One region of the Variovorax nivicola genome, then DNA from elsewhere that is predicted to be linked to it. Evidence: predicted binding sites of a transcription regulator. Region 1 holds the regulator's gene; each other region holds the start of a gene.
The links. Region 1 encodes LexA, which represses DNA repair genes until DNA is damaged. Its sites were predicted from a motif close to ACTGTATNNNNATACAGT; they were not measured.
Positions count from the first base shown of each region.

Region 2: the regulator LexA is predicted to act here: its motif matches at 1,541-1,558, upstream of recA (recombinase RecA).
Region 3: the regulator LexA is predicted to act here: its motif matches at 1,364-1,381, upstream of ACSFBF_RS23735 (ATP-dependent helicase).
Region 4: the regulator LexA is predicted to act here: its motif matches at 1,179-1,196, upstream of ACSFBF_RS16350 (DNA topoisomerase IV subunit B).

Region 1 is NZ_JBPJZK010000001.1:472,080-475,772, reverse strand. It holds gene adk (adenylate kinase) at 1-204, shown strand, start outside; gene ACSFBF_RS02220 (asparaginase) at 253-1,218, opposite strand; gene lexA (transcriptional repressor LexA) at 1,292-1,975, shown strand; gene ACSFBF_RS02210 (hypothetical protein) at 2,114-2,479, shown strand; gene ACSFBF_RS02205 (D-2-hydroxyacid dehydrogenase family protein) at 2,570-3,577, shown strand; gene ACSFBF_RS02200 (MFS transporter) at 3,574-3,693, shown strand, end outside.
Region 2 is NZ_JBPJZK010000004.1:365,060-368,752, forward strand. It holds gene recX (recombination regulator RecX) at 1-345, opposite strand, end outside; gene recA (recombinase RecA) at 388-1,494, opposite strand; gene ACSFBF_RS18445 (MarR family winged helix-turn-helix transcriptional regulator) at 1,641-2,126, shown strand; gene ACSFBF_RS18450 (response regulator) at 2,190-2,861, shown strand; gene ACSFBF_RS18455 (sensor histidine kinase) at 2,914-3,693, shown strand, end outside.
Region 3 is NZ_JBPJZK010000006.1:13,128-16,820, reverse strand. It holds gene ACSFBF_RS23745 (5'-methylthioadenosine/adenosylhomocysteine nucleosidase) at 1-172, shown strand, start outside; gene corA (magnesium/cobalt transporter CorA) at 180-1,166, opposite strand; gene ACSFBF_RS23735 (ATP-dependent helicase) at 1,394-3,514, shown strand.
Region 4 is NZ_JBPJZK010000003.1:764,534-768,226, reverse strand. It holds gene ACSFBF_RS16350 (DNA topoisomerase IV subunit B) at 1-1,146, opposite strand, end outside; gene ACSFBF_RS16345 (MFS transporter) at 1,313-2,542, shown strand; gene ACSFBF_RS16340 (hypothetical protein) at 2,559-2,699, shown strand; gene ACSFBF_RS16335 (class I SAM-dependent methyltransferase) at 2,713-3,282, shown strand; gene dapA (4-hydroxy-tetrahydrodipicolinate synthase) at 3,326-3,693, shown strand, end outside.

The DNA.
Region 1 (3,693 bases):
GATCTGATCCAACGCGAAGACGACAAGGAAGAAACCGTGCGCAAGCGGCTCGACGTGTACAGCCAGCAGACGCGTCCGCTGGTTGACTACTACTCTGCCTGGGCCAAGACCGATCCGGCCGCCGCGCCGAAGTACCGCGCCATCAAGGGCGTGGGCACGGTCGACGAGATCACGCAGCGTGCGCTGGCTGCATTGAGCAGCTGATCCTGATCTGATCCCCCCAGACCGCCCCTTCAATGGGGCGTTTTGTTTTCACCCCAGCAGTTCCAGCATCAGCGCGATGCGCGCCTTCACGGGCGTCAGCGCGCCCGCATCGCGGAACTGGTCCCCGGCTTTCGGCAGGATGCGTCCATTCGTGCAACGCGTGGCGCGAACCACTGCGACGCCTGCGTCCTGCGCCTTGAGCGCTGACACTTCCAACGCATGATGCAGGGTGCCGTTGCCGGTGGCGGCGAGCACCAGTCCATGCACGGGATCGGCTCCTCCGGACTGCAGCAACGCATCGATCACCGCGCCGCTGGCACCTGCATGGCTCATGACGATCTCGACACGGGGCCACTGCACAGCGGTCGCCCCGAAGAGCTTTGACGCCGGCAACGCCGATCCCTCGGGCCAATTCCGGACACGGCGCACCTCTCCTTCCTCGACGTAGCCGACCGGGCCCGCATCGCCTGAAGCGAAGGCGTCGAGCCGGTATGTGTGCACCTTCTGGATGTCAACGCCGCTGTGGATTGCGCCGGCGCACACAACGGTCACGCCCCTTGCGCCCTGCGTCGCGGCGACGCTGATGGCGTCGCGCACGTTCTGTGGTCCGTCCGGCGCCAGTGCGGTGGCCGGACGCATCGCGCAGGTGAGCACCACGGGCTTGGACGGAGCCAGCACTGAGTGCAGGAAGAAAGCCGTCTCTTCGAGCGTGTCGGTGCCATGCGTGATCACCACGCCCGCCACGTCGGCCTGCGCCAGCCAATGCGCGCAGCGCCGGGCCAGCTGCTGCCAGATGTCGAACGACATGTCCTTGCTGTCGACTTGCGCCACCTGCTCTGCTTCCAGCGATACACCCTCGGGCACCTCGATCCCGCCCAGCAGATCGGCCACGCCCACCTGCCCGGCGGTGTAGCCGATGTTGTCGCCGCTGCTGGCTGCCCGGCCGGCAATGGTGCCGCCCGTTCCCAAAACCACCACACGACGGCGCACTTCAGGCGAGGAGGAATTGACCATGGCTTGTCAACTTTTAAAAACTGGTTAAAAATACAGGTACTGGATATCTAGCCAGTGCCGCAAGGAACCACATATGCAGTTCGCCGTGAAGCTTACAGCCCGCCAGCAGCAGATCCTGGATCTCATCCAGAGCGCCATCGCACGCACTGGTGCGCCACCCACGCGCGCCGAAATCGCCACCCAGCTCGGGTTCAAGTCGGCCAACGCCGCCGAAGAGCACCTGCAGGCGCTGGCACGCAAGGGCGTCATCGAGCTCGTCAGCGGCACCTCGCGCGGCATCCGCCTCAAGGGCGACGCCCTGCGCTCGCTCAACGAAACGCGCCACCGCGAGGGCGGCCAGTTCTCGCTCTCGCTGCCAGGCATGGCCCAGTTGGCGCTGCCGCTCATCGGTCGCGTCGCAGCCGGCTCGCCCATCCTGGCGCAAGAGCACGTCGACCAGACCTATTACGTCGAGAACACGCTGTTCCAGCGCCAGCCCGACTACCTGCTCAAGGTGCGCGGCATGTCGATGCGCGACGCCGGCATCATGGACGGCGACCTGCTCGCGGTGCAGGCGACCAAGGAAGCGCGCAACGGCCAGATCGTGGTCGCGCGCCTGGGCGATGAAGTGACCGTCAAGCGCCTGAAGCGCAACAAACAGGTCATCGAGTTGCACGCCGAGAACCCCGACTATCCGACCATCATCGTCCAGCCCGGCGAGCCTTTCGAAATCGAAGGCCTCGCGGTCGGGCTCATCCGCAACACCATGCTGATGTAGGCCCCAAGGCCTGCGTTCCACAGCACCCCATCCGGCAGCGACAGGTGGCGGGCGTATGGCGAAGAGTCGCCATCACCCTGTCGCGGCCGATTCAAGAAATCCTGCCTGTGTTCAACCTCATACTTTTTTGGAGTTCACATGGGAATCGCCCTCCTCGCCATCGCTGATTTCTGGATGCCGCTGCAATCGCTGGCCAGCCGCCTGATGCCGGCACGCCGCCCTCACCGCAGGGATCGCCTCGACGCCGCTGAAACCTCGGCCGGATTGCGCTATGTAGCGGTGCGCCCCGCCTGCACCGCCCGCTCCAGCGGCGCTGCAACGCCCACGGCACCGGTGCGCCCGTTGCGCGTGGTCCGTGTGGTCGACGGCAAAGGCCAGCAGCACAGCAATCGCGTCGTGATCTCGGGCCGCATGGCCGACGTCTGCGCCGAACTCGACCGGCTCGCAGCACTCGAAACCGCCGAAACCATGGCCACGGCCCCGCGCTCGACACGCCTGCATTGAGCCCGAACACCCCTGCGAGCGGCTGTGGGGGTGGGTATCCAAACGTTCACAGGCACGACATTCCAATGCTGCGAGGCACAATGGCACGCCATGAACATTGTGATCCTCGACGATTACCAGGACGCCGTGCGCAAATTGCGCTGCGCCGCCAAGCTGGACGCGTACGCGGCCAAGGTCTACACCAACACGGTGAAGGGCATCGGGCAACTATCGGTTCGCCTCAAGGACGCCGACGTGATCGTGCTGATCCGCGAGCGCACCCATATCTCGCGCCAGCTGATCGAAAAGCTGCCCAAGCTCAAGCTCATCTCGCAGACCGGGCGCGTCGCCGGGCACATCGACGTCACGGCCTGTACCGAGCGCGGCGTGGCAGTGGCGGAAGGTTCGGGTTCACCGCAAGCGCCTGCCGAGCTCACCTGGGCGCTCATCATGGCTGCGATGCGCCGGCTGCCGCAGTACATCAGCAACCTCAAGCACGGTGCGTGGCAGCAGTCTGGGCTCAAGTCGGCCTCGATGCCGCCCAACTTCGGGCTCGGCTCAGTGCTCAAGGGCAAGACTCTGTGCATCTGGGGCTATGGCCGCATAGGCCAGTTGGTCGCGCGCTACGGGCAAGCCTTCGGAATGCAGGTCGTGATCTGGGGCCGTGAAGCCAGTTGCGCCAAGGCCCGCTCCGACGGCTTTCAGGTTGCGCAGAACCGCCACGAATTCTTTGCCGCGGCCGATGTGCTGTCGGTGCACCTGCGGCTCAACGAAGAGACAAACGGCCTCATCACGCTGGAAGACCTCTCGCGCATGAAGCCGACGGCGCTGTTCGTGAACACCTCGCGCGCCGAGCTGGTCGAAGCCGACGCCCTGCTCGCCGCACTCAACCGCGGCCGTCCCGGGCTGGCCGCCGTCGACGTGTTCGAGAGCGAGCCGCCGCTGCAAGGCCACGCGCTGCTGCGCCTCGAAAACTGCATCTGCACGCCGCACATCGGCTACGTCGAGCAGGAAAGCTACGAGAGCTATTTCGGACAGGCCTTCGACAACGTCGTGAGCTACATCAACGGCAACCCCACGAACATCGTGAATCCCGGCGCGCTGCAGGTCCGCCGGTGAGCCGGCCGGCGCCACAGGGTGCGCTCTGGGCGCTGCTCGTCGGCAATTTCGTGATCGGCACGGGCGTGATGGTGGTGCCCGGCACGCTCAACGAGATCAGCGCATCGCTCTCGGTC
Region 2 (3,693 bases), on a different contig from region 1:
CGGCGCGTCGAAGCGGTGGCGCCACAGGGCCGTGGCGCGTTCGACTTCTGTTTCCTGCAGGCTGGCCACCGCTTCAGCGATGGCCTCGGGGGCGATGCCCTTGGCCTGCAGTTCCTGCTTCACCCGCAGCGCGCCCGAGCGGGCGGCGCGCTGGTTGAGCACCGAGGCCACCACGCGCGGCTCGCTGATGAAGTCCTTGGCGGCCAGCTCGTCGAGCGCCTTCGCCAGCGTGCCGGGCTCTTCTTCATGCCTGGCCAGCTTGCGCTCCAGCTCCGCGCGTGAATGTTCGCGCTGGCTCAGCAGGCGCAGTGCGCGGCCTTTGAGGGACGGGGCGTTGAATGCCATGCGGGGGTCGCTGGCGCGGCCCCCGGGGAGCCGCGCTCTGGCTTATTCGCCCTTGTCGGCCTTCTCGGCCTTGGCAGCCTTCTGCGGCTTCTCTGGCGTGGCGCCGGCATCGGCGGCCAGCAGCGGGATGCCCAGCGACTCGCGCACCTTGTTCTCGATCTCGCGCGACAGCTCGGGGTTCTCGCGCAGGAACTCGCGGGCGTTGTCGCGGCCCTGGCCGATCTTCTCGCCGTTGTAGGCATACCAGGCGCCCGACTTGTCGACGATCTTGGCGGTCACGCCCATGTCGATGATCTCGCCCTCGCGGCTGATGCCTTCGCCGAACAGGATGTCGAACTCCGCCGTCTTGAATGGGGGCGACACCTTGTTCTTCACCACCTTCACCTTGGTTTCATTGCCGATGGCTTCGTCGCCCTTCTTGATGGTGCCGATGCGGCGGATGTCCAGGCGCACCGATGCGTAGAACTTCAGCGCGTTGCCGCCGGTGGTGGTTTCGGGCGAGCCGAACATCACGCCGATCTTCATGCGGATCTGGTTGATGAAGATGACCATGCAGTTGGTCTTCTTGATGGTAGCGGTGAGCTTGCGCAGTGCCTGGCTCATCAGGCGGGCCTGCAGGCCGGGCAGCGAGTCGCCCATTTCGCCTTCGATTTCGGCCTTGGGCGTGAGCGCGGCGACCGAGTCGATGACGATCAGGTCGACGGCGCCCGAGCGCACCAGCGAGTCGACGATTTCCAGGGCCTGTTCGCCGGTGTCGGGCTGGCTGATCAGCAGGTCCGACAGGTTCACGCCGAGCTTCTGGGCGTATTGCACATCGAGCGCATGTTCGGCGTCGACGAAGGCGCAGGTGCCGGCCTGCTTCTGCATAGAGGCGATGACCTGCAGCGTGAGCGTGGTCTTGCCCGACGATTCAGGGCCGTAGATTTCGATCACGCGGCCGCGCGGCAGGCCGCCGACGCCCAGCGCGATGTCCAGGCCCAGCGAACCGGTGGAGACCACCTGGATGTCTTCCAGCGCCTCGCCTTCGCCGAGCCGCATGATCGTGCCCTTGCCGAACTGCTTTTCGATCTGGGCCAGCGCGGCCTGCAGGGCCTTGGCCTTTTCACTGTTGGCGACCGAGATGCTTGCGCCCTTGACGACTGCGTCCATGTGGAAACTCCTTGAAAATCAACGGTTTGTGTTGGGTTTCATCCGATCTGCTTTTAACTACAGGCTGGATGCTTGAACAGTAGTGTAGAGGCTCATAGGTTGGCGCAAACTCATTTTTTGGTCAGTTTGCTTTACCATCTGGCGCCATGGCCGAAGCCGCTTTCCCCACCGACCCCGATGCCTGGCGCCAGACCCACCTGGGCCGACTGCTCGGCCACGCCATGCGCCGCTTCGACGAGCGCGTGCTGGAGCTGATGGCGCACGACATCGACGTGCCGCTGGCGCTGTCGAACCTCGCGGCGCGCGCGCAGGTGAGCGCGGCGCATATCCACATCACGCGGCACCTGGCGCGCGAGGGCTCGCGCCTCACCGAGCTGGCCGAGCGCGCCGGCATGACCAAGCAGGCCATGGGCGCGCTGGTCGACCAGTGCGAGGCCTGGGGTCTGGTCACGCGCGGGCCCGATCCGCTCGATGCGCGGGCGCGGCGCGTACTCTTCACCGCCGACGGGCTGGCCTGGCTAGACGCCTTCCGCAGCGCGGTGACGCAGGCCGAGAGCGAGTTCCGAAGCAGCGTCGGCGACGAGATCGCCACCGTGGTAACGATTGGACTGGAAGCCTACACAGCGGGCTAGACTCGCCCCAGAGACAAATGTGAACGGCGCCAGTTTGGCGCCCGAACAGGCCGGAGGTGACGCATGCGGATTCTGATTGCCGAAGACGACCAGGTGCTGGCCGATGCCCTCCTGCGCAGCCTGCGCACCTCGGGCGCGGCGGTAGACCACGTGGCGAACGGCTCGCAGGCCGACACCGCGCTCATGACCCACGACGAGTTCGACCTGCTGATCCTCGACCTCGGGCTGCCCAGCCTGCACGGCATCGAGATCCTCAAGCGCCTGCGCGCGCGCGGCTCGCAGCTGCCGGTGCTGGTGCTCACCGCGGCCGACAGCGTCGAGGAACGCGTCAAGGGCCTGGACCACGGCGCCGACGACTACATGGCCAAGCCCTTCAGCCTGCAGGAGCTCGAAGCGCGCGTGCGCGCCCTCACGCGGCGCGGCATGGGCACCACCAGCAACGCCATCCGCCACGGCCCGCTGGTGTACGACCAGGCCGGCCGCGTGGCCACCATCGACGGCAAGATGGTCGAGCTGTCGGCGCGCGAACTCGGCCTGCTCGAAGTGCTGCTGCAGCGCGCCGGCCGGCTGGTGAGCAAGGACCAGCTGGTCGACCGCCTGTGCGAATGGGGCGAGGAGGTGAGCCTGAACGCCATCGAGGTCTACATCCACCGCCTGCGCAAGAAGATCGAGAAGGGGCCGGTGCGCATCGCGACGGTGCGCGGGCTGGGCTACTGCCTCGAAAAGATCCAGTGACGAAGACGCACCCGCCGCGCGTGGGCGGCGGCACGCCGGAGGACTCGGCGCGATGAAGCTTTTCCAGCGCGCGCAGCGCTCCCTGTTCGGCGAGATCCTCGACTGGATGCTCACGCCGCTGCTGCTGCTGGTGCCGGTGAGCATCGGCGTCACCTGGCTGGTGGCGCAGGGCATTGCCAACGCGCCCTTCGACCGCGCGCTCGAACACAACGTGAAGGCCCTTGCCGAGCTGGTGACGGTGAAGGAAGGGCACACGCAGTTCGTGCTGTCGCAATCGGCGCGCGAGATCCTGCGGGCCGACGATGCCGGCCACGTGTATTACCAGTTGCTCGACGGCCACGACACGCTGCTGAGCGGCGAGCGCGACATTCCGATGCCCGGCCTCGACGAGCCGCTGCCGGCCGGCCAGGTGTTCCTGCATAACAGCGCCCTGCATGGCAAGGAAGTGCGCGTGGCCTCGATGTGGATCGCCAGCGGCACCGACGACGTGCCGCCCACGCTGCTGCAACTGGCCGAGACGCGCGAAAAGCAGTCGGTGCTGGCGGCCGAGATCATCAAGGGCGTGCTGCTGCCGCAGTTCGCCATCCTGCCACTGGCGGTGCTGCTGATCTGGCTGGCGCTGGTGCGCGGCATCAAGCCGCTGTCGGTGGTGGAGGCGCGCATCCGCGAGCGGCGCCCGGGCGACCTGAGCCCGCTCGACGAATCGTCGGTGCCGCTGGAAGTGGTGCCGCTGGTGTCGTCGGTCAACGAGCTGCTCGACAAGCTCAACGATTCGATCGGCACGCAGAAGCGCTTTCTGGCCGACGCGGCGCACCAGCTGAAGACGCCGCTC
Region 3 (3,693 bases), on a different contig from region 1:
CGCGGTGGCGCAGGTGTGTCACGACTACGGCGTGCCCTTTGCGGCCATGCGGACGATCTCGGACCGCGCGGACGACGAGGCGCATGGCGACTTCGCGCGTTTCGTGGTGGAGGTCGCGAGCCGCTACAGCCTCGCGCTGGTCGATGCGTGGCTGGCCACGCGGCATTCCTGAAGACCGGCTACTTGAGCCAGCCGCGCCGGCGGAAGTACCACATCGGCACCAGCGCGCTCGCCGCCATCAGCACGATGGCATACGGATAGCCCATGGCCCAGTCGAGCTCCGGCATGAACTTGAAGTTCATGCCGTAGATGCTCGCGATCAGCGTGGGCGGCAGCAGCGCGACGCTGGCCACCGAGAAGATCTTGATGGTCTTGTTCTGGTTGATGTTGATGAAACCGACGGTCGCATCCATCAGGAAGTTGATCTTGTCGAAGAGGAATGCCGTGTGGTTGTCCAGCGATTCGATGTCACGCAGGATCTGCCGTGCCTCTTCGAACTGCTCGGCGTTGAGCATCTTGCTGCGCATCATGAAGCTGACCGCGCGGCGCGTGTCCATCACGTTGCGGCGGATGCGGCCGTTCAAGTCTTCCTGCCGCGCGATGGCGCCGAGCACCTCGCCGGCCAGCTCGTCGCTGACGTTGCCCGACAGCACCTTCTTGCCGGCGACTTCGAGCTCGTCGTAGATGTTCTCCAGCGTGTCGGCCGAGTACTCGGCGTCGGCGTCGAAGAGCTTGAGCATCACTTCCTTGGCGTCTTCGATCAGCCCCGGCGCGCGGCGCGCGCGCATGCGCAGCAGGCGGAACACGGGCACGTCTTCGTCGTGGATCGAGAACAGCACGCCGCGGCTGCGCAGGTCGGTGTTGTGCTGGTTGAGGATGAAGGCCACGCGCACGGTGCGTGGGTCTTCGTCGTCGTCGATCAAGAAGTCGGAGCGGATGTGCAGCTCGCCGTTGTCTTCCTCGTAGAAGCGGGCCGATTCCTCGATGTCCTCGTCCATCGCGTCTTCGGGAATGGAGAGGCCGTAGTACTGCTTGATCCATCGCTTCTCTTCGAGCGTGGGCGACTCGAGGTCGACCCAGATCGGCTGGAACTTGGAGAGCTCCTCGAGTGCCTCGATTTCTTCCTGAACGAGGCGGCCGTTGGCGAGCGTGAAGATGTTGAGCATTGGCTCACTCCCGGGAATGACTGAACGATGGGCGAGGGAGGGGCGCTTTCAATTCCCGGGCCCGACGTGCGCTAAGAAAAACGCGTCAGTGAAAGGGAGTTGAAAGCTGCCGAGACGGGGCGGTTTCCATTGGGAAGAATCTCCGGTTGCAGCGAGGCGCGATTATGTCACCGGCCACATGGCAGTGCGGTGGCTGGACTGGACGGGCATACAGTAAAGTCTGCCCCATGCAGACCGCTGCGCTCCCCGTTTTTTCCGCTGCCGCGAAGACCCAGGCCGAGCGCCTGGCCGCCGCGCTGAGCACGCTCAACGACGCGCAGCGCGCGGCGGTCGAACACGGGGTGGGTGCAGCCATCGGCGAGCGCGACGAGCGGCCGCTGCTCGTCATTGCCGGCGCCGGTTCGGGCAAGACCAGCACGCTGGCGCATCGCGTCGCACACCTCATTGCCGGCGGTGTCGATCCGCAGCGCCTGTTGCTGCTGACCTTCTCGCGCCGCGCCGCGCAGGAGATGGAGCGCCGCGCAGGCCAGGTGCTGGCACGTGTGCTCGGCCTGAAGTCGGAGGCGCCGCCCGCACTGCCGTGGGCCGGCACCTTCCACGGCATCGGCGCGCGGCTGTTGCGCGAGTACGCGCCGCAGATCGGGCTCGACGAGAACTTCACCATCCACGACCGCGGCGATGCCGAAGACCTGATGGGGCTGGTGCGTCACGAGCTGGGCCTGTCTTCCACCGTCAATCGTTTTCCGCGCAAGGGCACATGCCTGTCGATCTACTCGCGCTGCGTGAACACGCGCGCGCCGCTGGCCGAGGTACTGAAGGAGGCCTTTCCCTGGTGCGACGAATGGGAGGCAGAGCTGAAGAAGCTGTTCGGCGCCTACGTAGAGGCCAAGCAGCGGCAGAGCGTGCTCGACTACGACGACCTGCTGCTCTACTGGGCCGAGATGGCCGCCGAGCCCGCGCTGGCCGCGCACGTCGGCGCGCGCTTCGACCACGTGCTGGTCGACGAGTACCAGGACACCAACCTGCTGCAGGCTTCGATCCTGCGGGCGCTCAAACCCGATGGGCGCGGCGTGACCGTGGTGGGAGACGACGCGCAGTCGATCTATTCCTTTCGTGGCGCGACGGTGCGCAACATCCTCGACTTTCCGTCGCAGTTCACGCAGGCCGCGCGCGTGGTCACGCTGGAGCGCAACTACCGCTCGACGCAGCCGATCCTCGATGCCTCGAACCGCGTGATCGCGCATGCGGCCGAGCGGCATGCCAAGACGCTGTGGACCGACAAGCCCTCGGCCGGCAAGCCGCTGCTGGTGCTCGTTCCCGACGAAGCGGGGCAGGCGCGATGGGTGGCCGACAAGGTGCTGGCGCACCGCGAGGGCGGGCTCGCGCTGAAGTCGCAGGCGGTGCTGTTCCGCACCTCGACGCACAGCGCGGCGCTCGAGCTCGAGCTGGCACGCCGCAACATCCCGTTCGTGAAATTCGGCGGGCTCAAGTTTCTCGAAGCCTCGCACGTGAAGGACCTGCTCGCGGTGCTGCGCTTTGCGCAGAACCCTCGTGGGCGCATGGCGGGTTTTCGCGTGACGCAGTTGATTCCGGGCATCGGCCCCGTCACGGGCTCGCGCCTGCTCGATGCAATGGACCAGGCTGCCGACCCCGCCGCGGCGGTGCGCGAGTTTGTACCGCCTTCCGCGGCACGCGCGCAGTGGGCCGACTTTGCCGAGGCCTACGCAGCCTTGCGCGCACCCGCGCTGAAGTGGCCGGCCGATGTCGAACTGGCAATGGACTGGTACCTGCCGCACCTGGAGCGGCTGTACGAAGACACCTCCGGCGTGCGGCGCGCCGACGTGGAACAGCTCGCGCGGCTCGCGGCCGGGTATGCCTCGCGCGAACGCTTCCTCACCGAACTCACGCTCGATCCACCCGAAGCCACCAGCGACCGCCCTGGGCCGCCGCTGCTCGACGAGGACTACCTGATCCTCTCGACCATCCATTCGGCCAAGGGGCAGGAGTGGAATTCGGTGCACGTGCTCAACGTGGTCGACGGCTGCCTGCCGGCCGATGTGGCGCAGAGCGCGCACGAGCTGGAAGAAGAGCGCCGGCTGCTCTACGTGGCAATGACCCGTGCACGCGACCACCTGCACTTGCTGATGCCGCAGCGCTTCCACATCACGCAGCAAGCGGCGCGCGGCGACCGGCACCTGTACGCCAACCGCACGCGTTTCATCGCCGATGCCGATCTCGAAGGCTTCGAGCAACAGATCTGGCCGCCCCCGCCCGAGCGCCCGCCGGCCGTGCCGCCGCCAAGTGCGGTGATCGACCTGCGCAACCGGATGCGTGCGGCCTGGCGCTGAACCACTGAGCGGGCTGCTGGCCCTTCCGGTGGCAGGGTCACACGCGGCCCGACGCTGAAACATTTGTTCCCGAAGCGCCGCATCGCCTGCCCCGCGAGCGCCAACTGCTATTGATTCGCTAGCGTGTGAAAAGCTGCGCACGAAGCCGCAAAACCCCGGGCAACTCAGGTATTGCAATA
Region 4 (3,693 bases), on a different contig from region 1:
CTGGTTGAGCCACAGCTCGAGCGCGGGGCGCACGAAGCTCGACACCAGGCGCACGGCGTCGCGCGAGTTCAGGCGTTCCTTGATCTGCCCCTGGAACTGCGGGTCGAGCACCTTGGCGCTCAGCACGTACGAGGCGCGCGCGAACACGTCTTCGGGCAACAGCTTCACGCCCTTGGGCAAAAGCGAATGCAGTTCGATGAAGCCCTTCACCGCGGTGAACAGGCCGTCGCGCAGGCCGCTTTCGTGCGTGCCGCCGGCGCTGGTGGGAATCAGGTTGACGTAGCTCTCGCGCACCGGCTGGCCGTCTTCGGTGAAGGCCACGCACCAGTCGGCGCCCTCGCCCTCGGCGAAGTTGTCGGCGTTCTTGTCGGCATGGCCGCTGCCTTCGAACAGCGGGATGACGGGGTCGCCGTTGAGCGTTTGCATCAGGTAATCGCTCAGGCCGCCCTTGTAGAGCCACTGCTGCGTTTCCTTGGTCTTCTCGTTCGTGAGCGTGACGCTCACGCCGGGCATCAGCACGGCCTTGCTGCGCAGCAGGTGCGTGAGTTCGCCCATGGGCAGCACGGCGGTTTCGAAGTACTTGGCGTCGGGCCACGCGCGCACGGTGGTGCCCTGCTTGCGCTCGCCCGCTTCGAGCTTGCGGATTTCGAGTGCCTCGATCACATCGCCGGCACTGAAGGCCAGCTTGGCGGCCGAACCCTCCCGGTGCGAGGTGACTTCGAGCCGCTTCGACAGCGCATTGGTCACCGACACGCCCACGCCGTGCAGGCCGCCCGAGAAGCTGTAGGCGCCGCCCGAGCCTTTGTCGAACTTGCCGCCCGCGTGCAGCCGGGTGTACACGAGTTCGATCACGGGGGCCTTTTCTTCGGGGTGCAGGCCGAAGGGAATGCCCCGGCCGTCGTCTTCGACGCTGACGGAGCCGTCAGTGTGCAGGGTGACCTTGATCTTCTTGCCGTAGCCCGCGAGCGCCTCGTCGGCGGCGTTGTCGAGCACTTCCTGGATGATGTGCAGCGGGTTGTCGGTGCGGGTGTACATGCCCGGGCGCTGCTTGACGGGCTCGAGGCCCTTGAGCACGCGGATGGAGCCTTCCGAGTAGCCGGAGGATTCGGACGATGAATTGGGGGGAGTCTTGGGGGGAGTCGCCATGGGGGCGGATTGTAGTCAGTCGGCGCCAAACAACTGGATACCCATACAGGAGGCGCTCAAGAAGTGCTTTGATGCCCGGCACGCATTGAAACGCAGCCGATAAATCATCAATGGCTTCGGCCGCCAGCCTGACTGCCGGAGCAGGCGAGTCGTTACATTCGAAGTCATGCAATCCCCCGCCGCTCCCGCCCTCTCGGTCAAGCAAGTACTTTTCTGCGGGGCGATGATCGTCACGCTGTCGATGGGCATACGCCACGGCTTCGGGCTCTGGCTGCAGCCGATCACGCAGGCGCAGGACTGGAGCCGGCAGACCTTCTCGTTCGCGCTGGCTATCCAGAACCTCTCGTGGGGCATCTTCGGCGTGTTCGCGGGCATGCTGGCCGACAGGTTCGGCGCGTTCCGGGTGCTGATCGGCGGCTCGGTGTTCTATGCACTGGGGCTGTTCGGCATGGCGCATTCGCCGACGCCGCTGCTCTTCACGCTGAGTGCGGGCGTGCTGATCGGCGCGGCGCAGGCGGGCTCGACCTATGCGGTGATCTACGGCGTGATCGGGCGGCAGATTCCGGCCGAGCGACGCTCGTGGGCCATGGGCGTGGCGGCGGCGGCCGGCTCGTTCGGCCAGTTCCTGATGGCGCCCATCGAGGGGCGGCTGATTGGCCATCTGGGCTGGCAGACCGCGCTGGCGGTCATGGCGGTGCTGGTGCTGGTGATCATCCCGCTGGCCTTCGGCCTGCGCGAACCGAAGACGGCGGCGCTGGCCGGGCACCGCGAACAGTCGGTGCTGCAGGCAGTGGGCGAAGCCTTCCGCTACCCGAGCTTCGGGCTGCTGATGGCGGGCTACTTCGTCTGCGGCTTCCAGCTGGCCTTCATCGGCATCCACATGCCGACCTACCTGCGCGACCGCGCGCTGCCGGCCGAGGTGGCGGGCTACGCGCTGGCGCTGATCGGGCTGTTCAACGTGTTCGGCACTTACACGGTGGGGCTGCTGGGGCAGAAGCTGGCCAAGCGCAAGATCCTCGCGGCGATCTACTTTGCGCGGGCCGTGTCGATCGCGCTGTTCTTGATGGCGCCGATCTCACCGCTCAGCGTGTATGTGTTCTCGGCGGCGATGGGCTTCCTGTGGCTGTCGACGGTGCCCGCAACCAATGCGATCGTGGCGGGCATCTTCGGCGTGGCGCATCTGTCGATGCTCAGCGGCTTCGTGTTCCTGAGCCACCAGGTCGGCTCGTTCCTGGGCGTGTGGCTCGGTGGCTACCTGTACGACACCACCGGCAGCTACGACATCGTCTGGTACATCTCGATCGCGCTGGGCGTGTTCGCGGCGCTGATCAACCTGCCGGTGAAGGAAAGCGCCATTGCGCGCTCGTCGCCGCAGCCTGCGGGTGCCGCGGGTTGATCTATAAATCAGGGCTATGACTTCGCAAATGCGCCATCACATCGTCCACGCTGGCTGGCTGGCCGCCGCGCTGGCGGTGCTGGGCGGCGTGTTCGCGCTTTACGTGCACCCGGACTTTCTGGTGACGCTGGTCGATCAGATCTGGTCCTGCTTCTGAGGTCAGGCCGGCCATGAAAGACGCAGCTCCCATGCACGGCCTGTCCGCGCCTTCCGAATGGATCGTCCGCTGGTCGCACCTGCTCGCGCCCGGGGCCTCGGTGCTAGACGTGGCCTGCGGCGCCGGGCGGCACATGCAGTGGTTTGCGGGCCGGGGGCATCCGGTCACCGGTGTCGACCGCTCGCCCGAAGCCGTCGAGGCGGCCGACGCCTTCGGCCGCACCGTCGAGGCCGACATCGAATCCGGCCCATGGCCCTTTACCGGCCAAGCCTTCGGCGCCGTTGTCGTCACCAACTACCTCTGGCGTCCGCGCATGGTCGACATCGTGGACGCGGTGGCGCCGGGCGGCGTACTGCTTTACGAAACCTTTGCCGTGGGCAACGAGACCGTCGGCAAGCCCTCGCGCCCCGACTTCCTGCTGCAGCCCGGCGAACTGCTGGCGGCCTGCGCCGGCTTGCGCGTGGTGGCCTACGAAGACGGCTTCATCCCCGAACCGGCGCGCTTCGTGCAGCGAATCGCGGCCATCCGCCCGGCCGCACCCGACGCCGGCCAGCCGGCCCGCCACCTCCTTAAGGGAAACTGAGGGGGCCGGGGCGGCTGTCTTGCGGGGCGCCGGAGTAAGTAGAATCGGCGCTTTCGTCCACCGACAAAGAGATTCCCCCTTGGAGCAACTGACAGGCAGCATCGTCGCGCTCGTCACGCCGATGCACGACGACGGCAGTGTCGACTACCCCGCCCTGCGGCGGCTCATCGACTGGCACATCGAAGAAGGCACCGACTGCCTTGGCGTGGTCGGCACCACCGGCGAATCGCCGACTGTCGATGTCGAAGAGCACTGCGAAATCATCCGCGTCTCGGTCGAGCAGGCCAAGGGCCGCGTGCCCGTAATGGCCGGCTGCGGCGCCAATTCGACCAAGGAAGCCATCGAGCTCGCCAAGTTCGCCAAGGGCGTTGGCGCCGATTCGCAGCTCCAGGTCGTGCCGTACTACAACAA